Regions from separate parts of the Neobacillus niacini genome, predicted to be linked through region 1. Evidence: a T-box and tRNA genes for the amino acid it is inferred to sense, from the RefSeq annotation. Region 1 holds a T-box; the other holds one or more tRNA genes.

What was found. The T-box of region 1 lies ahead of pheS (phenylalanine--tRNA ligase subunit alpha). A T-box ahead of a tRNA ligase gene usually reads a tRNA of that ligase, here a tRNA-Phe.
Region 2: it encodes a tRNA-Phe, which carries the amino acid that the T-box ahead of pheS (phenylalanine--tRNA ligase subunit alpha) is inferred to sense. The anticodon was not compared.

Annotation. Positions count from the first base shown of each region.
Region 1 is NZ_CP183883.1:2,444,778-2,447,144, reverse strand. Features, by position in the region: gene pheS (phenylalanine--tRNA ligase subunit alpha) at 1-794, opposite strand, end outside; T-box leader at 866-1,109, opposite strand; gene ACN6MT_RS11755 (TrmH family RNA methyltransferase) at 1,171-1,920, opposite strand; gene sspI (small acid-soluble spore protein SspI) at 2,031-2,237, shown strand.
Region 2 is NZ_CP183883.1:2,248,569-2,250,935, forward strand. Features, by position in the region: tRNA gene ACN6MT_RS10640 (tRNA-Ala) at 1-58, shown strand, start outside; tRNA gene ACN6MT_RS10645 (tRNA-Met) at 88-164, shown strand; tRNA gene ACN6MT_RS10650 (tRNA-Ile) at 233-309, shown strand; tRNA gene ACN6MT_RS10655 (tRNA-Ser) at 325-417, shown strand; tRNA gene ACN6MT_RS10660 (tRNA-Met) at 538-611, shown strand; tRNA gene ACN6MT_RS10665 (tRNA-Asp) at 654-730, shown strand; tRNA gene ACN6MT_RS10670 (tRNA-Phe) at 757-832, shown strand; tRNA gene ACN6MT_RS10675 (tRNA-His) at 857-932, shown strand; tRNA gene ACN6MT_RS10680 (tRNA-Gly) at 951-1,024, shown strand; tRNA gene ACN6MT_RS10685 (tRNA-Ile) at 1,031-1,107, shown strand; tRNA gene ACN6MT_RS10690 (tRNA-Asn) at 1,169-1,243, shown strand; tRNA gene ACN6MT_RS10695 (tRNA-Ser) at 1,251-1,341, shown strand; tRNA gene ACN6MT_RS10700 (tRNA-Glu) at 1,351-1,422, shown strand; gene glgB (1,4-alpha-glucan branching protein GlgB) at 2,348-2,367, shown strand, end outside.

The DNA.
Region 1 (2,367 bases):
CAGGAAATGTCCATTTCAACAGATGGTTCTGTGAATGGGAAGAAACTTGGGCGCAATCTGATTTCACGGTCTTCACCAAACATTTTTTTCGCAAAGATTTCTAATGTCCCATGAAGGTCACTCATGCGGATGTTTTCACCAACAACAAGACCCTCGATTTGCATGAACTGGTGAGAGTGTGTCGCATCATCATTATCACGGCGGTACACTTTACCTGGGCAAATAATTTTGATTGGCCCTTTCCCTTGGTTCTTTTCCATAGTTCGAGCTTGAACGGGTGAAGTGTGGGTACGCAGTAATATCTCATCAGTAATATAGAAGGAATCCTGCATATCGCGAGCAGGGTGACCTTTTGGTAAATTTAAAGCCTCAAAGTTATAATAATCCTGCTCCACTTCAGGCCCTTCAGCTACCTGATAACCCATACCAATGAATAAATCTTCAATTTCTTCAATGATTCGTGTTAATGGGTGGTGATTACCAACCTTAACGGGTCTTCCTGGCAGTGTAACATCAATGGATTCAGAGGCTAGTTTTTCTAAAACCGCAGCTTCCTCTAAATCCTTTTGTTTTGCTTCTAATGTAGTTGCAATCGCTTCACGAACTTCATTTGCAAGTGCTCCCATAATCGGACGCTCTTCTGCTGAAAGTTTACCCATTCCACGCAATACTTCCGTAATTGGACCTTTTTTTCCTAAGTAGGCAACGCGAATGTCATTCAATTCTTTTAAGCTTGAAGACTGTTCAATTTTTTGAATAGCTTCTTGCTGCAATTCCTTTAATCGTTCTTGCATCGTATTTCCTCCTTTTTAATCGTTAAATATAGAGCGGTTATTTTTCAACAAACAAAAAAACCCCATCCCTGGAAAGGGACGAGGTTTATAGTCGCGGTACCACCCTTGTAAACACGGTATGTATAAAACACATGTGTTCGCTTCATTGAGATAACGGCTTAGGCCGGTGCATCTTTACATTTCGATTTGAAATGGTCCCGATGCCAACTCAGGAGGTGAACTTCTCTTAACCTTCCCATAAAAGTGCTTTCAGTCAAGGCACTTTCTCCCTAAAATGGTCTTTGATAAGATACTTTTCTCCGTCATCGTTTTTGCTATTTTTCAATAATGTAGATAATTATATAATACTTTACTCCATGATTCAAACTAGTATCGTCTATTTTTTCAAAAAATATAACAGGATGCCTGTAGCGACTGCAACGTTCAGTGATTCGCTCTTGCCATAAATCGGAATATAAAGATTTGCAGTCGTCTTCGCCAGCAGTTCTTTATTAACACCATTTCCCTCATTGCCAACTAATAATCCATAAGACTCACTTGTTGAAATATCAGTATATGCTGAAGCACCTTCAAGTGCTGTACCGTAAACAGAAATATTTTTTTCATGGAGTCTTTCAATCCAATCATGTAGATCCCCTCTTATGATTGGCAAATGAAAATGACTTCCCTGTGCCGAGCGGAGTACTTTTGAGTTGTAAACATCGACACTTCCCTTTCCTACCACAACTGCGTCAATGCCTGCAGCATCAGCCGTACGAATCATCGTTCCTAGATTCCCTGGATCCTGTACGGCATCGATTAGCAAATACGTTTTTCCGTTTGGTACGTCTACTTGAACCTGCCGACAAACTGCATAGATTCCTTGTGGTGCCTCCGTTTCAGATAATGAATTGGAAATCTCCTCGGTTACAATCGTTACTGGTATTTCCCCAGAATCCCATCGCGGAGGAAGACCTGTCTTATCAGAGACTATAATCTCGATAACACTTTCACTTTGTTTTAATGCTTCTTCTACTAAATGAAAACCTTCTACTAAAAATGTCCCGGATCTATCTCGTTCCTTTTTCGTTAAAAGTTTTTTCCATTGTTTTACTTTTGGATTTTGAATGGATTCAATATGCTTCAAGTTTGTACTCCTTCAGTGTTTTTTCTCATTATATCCCAAAAAAAATACATAATAAAACTAAAATTAGAAATCATATTAGAGTAATACAGGATAAAAAGGAGTGAATTCATATGAACTTAAATTTACGGAATGCCATTATTCACAATGTTTCTGGTAACTCACAAGCAGAATTAGAGGATACAATTGTTGACGCTATTCAAAATGGAGAAGAAAAAATGCTCCCAGGATTAGGTGTATTATTTGAAGTCATTTGGAAAAATTCTTCTGAGGAAGAAAAGAAAGAAATGCTTGCAGCACTTGAAAGTGGATTAAAATAATTTTCCGGCTGCCGAATAATTTCGGCAGCTTTTCTAATGGAACCTATGGGACCGAAAAAGGAAATATATGGGGCAGGTGCGAGGGGCTCACTTTACCCAAATTGCAAAAATGTTTCTGTTCGGGCACGTG
Region 2 (2,367 bases), 200 kb from region 1:
GGAGAGCGCCTGCTTTGCACGCAGGAGGTCAGCGGTTCGATCCCGCTAGGCTCCACCAAGTTATTTTCAGGGTTATTTTCTATATTTGGCGGTGTAGCTCAGCTGGCTAGAGCGTACGGTTCATACCCGTAAGGTCGGGGGTTCGATCCCCTCCGCCGCTACCAAGTATTTTTATGAAGTAAAAATACAAAAGTTTTTTTGCACAGCAAAATAACTAAAAATACCTCAATTTGGACCTTTAGCTCAGCTGGTTAGAGCAGACGGCTCATAACCGTCCGGTCGTAGGTTCGAGTCCTACAAGGTCCACCAGTAATTTTATAATATGGAGGAATACCCAAGTCCGGCTGAAGGGATCGGTCTTGAAAACCGACAGGCGGGTTAAACCGCGCGGGGGTTCGAATCCCTCTTCCTCCGCCATATTATTACTTCAGCAACGAGCGTTACTTCAATGATTTAACCTCGAATTGTATTAGTCAAGCCGTAGCTTAATAAGCTTTCTGAGATTGATACAAAATGCATTGAAACACTTTTTATTGTCGCGGGGTGGAGCAGTCTGGTAGCTCGTCGGGCTCATAACCCGAAGGTCGCAGGTTCAAATCCTGTCCCCGCAATTAAGGTTAGTTATTTTCAAGAAAAACACTTGAAAAAACCTTGGTCTGGTAGTTCAGTTGGTTAGAATGCCTGCCTGTCACGCAGGAGGTCGCGGGTTCGAGTCCCGTCCAGACCGCCATTTTTATTGAGATGGCAAAATAAAGTGGCTCAGTAGCTCAGTCGGTAGAGCAAAGGACTGAAAATCCTTGTGTCGGCGGTTCGATTCCGTCCTGAGCCACCATTTATGTAATATTCTAATATTATGGCGATTGTGGCGAAGTGGTTAACGCACCTGATTGTGGTTCAGGCATTCGTGGGTTCGATTCCCATCAGTCGCCCCATGTATCATTTTATTTTCTGCGGGTGTAGTTTAGTGGTAAAACCTCAGCCTTCCAAGCTGATGTTGTGAGTTCGATTCTCATCACCCGCTCCAATTTATGGGCCTATAGCTCAGCTGGTTAGAGCGCACGCCTGATAAGCGTGAGGTCGATGGTTCGAGTCCATTTAGGCCCACCAGAATTTTTTGCGAAGCAAAATTATTAGAATTTTTTTTGAAAGAAAACTAACTTTCTATTATTCCGCAGTAGCTCAGTGGTAGAGCTATCGGCTGTTAACCGATCGGTCGTAGGTTCGAGTCCTACCTGCGGAGCCATTTTTATGGGGAAGTACTCAAGAGGCTGAAGAGGCGCCCCTGCTAAGGGTGTAGGTCGGGTAACCGGCGCGAGGGTTCAAATCCCTCCTTCTCCGCCATAATTATTTGGCCCCTTGGTCAAGCGGTTAAGACACCGCCCTTTCACGGCGGTAACACGGGTTCGAATCCCGTAGGGGTCATACAAAAAGGCTGATGATAAACTTATCATCAGTTTTTTTGTGCTTATTTTTATCAGACAAATGACGGCAGCACTGTGAATAAGTTATTCTTCTAGGTTAGTTCCTTCATTCAGTGCTGTAGAACCTTCACTTATTTCTTATACCAAGATAGACAGCATTTGATCCACTGTGATATCAGGATGAATTAAATCCTGCCTGTTTCTTTCTATCACTATCTGTTCTACTATTTGTTCTGCTCCATTGCTTAAACCTCTTTATAAAAGGTGATCAAATCCACTTGGTAATATAGGCAGGATTCAAGGCTGTCCTGTGCTGTTATCCCATAATGTGAGCCAATCTGTTCTATTGTTTGTATTACTGCCTAGGATCTTAAACCTGTTAGTTCTCAATGGCCTTCATTGCCCAAACCTCTCCTTAATCAAATTGCTCGTTCCCTTACCTGTAAGATATCATGCTGCTTAAGATTTAATTGTGCCAATCATCTACATTTTGCCCTACCCAAATCCCGGTGTTATATAAGAAAAAAAACAAAACAATCCTTTAAAATACGAATAGCTTGTTCTACATCTAGGGAGGCATTTTCCATGGTTAATTACTATTTTAGGATAATATTTTTCTTTTCTTTGCTACTAGGAAAAACCTTGATAACGCTTACATTCGCTGCATATTTAGCACTTTTACTTGGCAAAGTTTCTTATAAATCAAATAATATTTTTTACTCAAAAAACCAAAAAAACTTTATATATTTTTGTCGATTAATGAAGGATTTCTTGCCAATTCTTGTCGAAAGGTGTTGAAAAAAACAGGAAAATGACGGTCTGTATATTTTATTGTCAGAAAAGATAAAAAAGTTTTACAAGGCTTATTTGTAATTTGCACTTATAATTAACCCTTGAAATACATTTTCACAAGGATGAGGTTAATAATGGCAGTGAATACGTTATA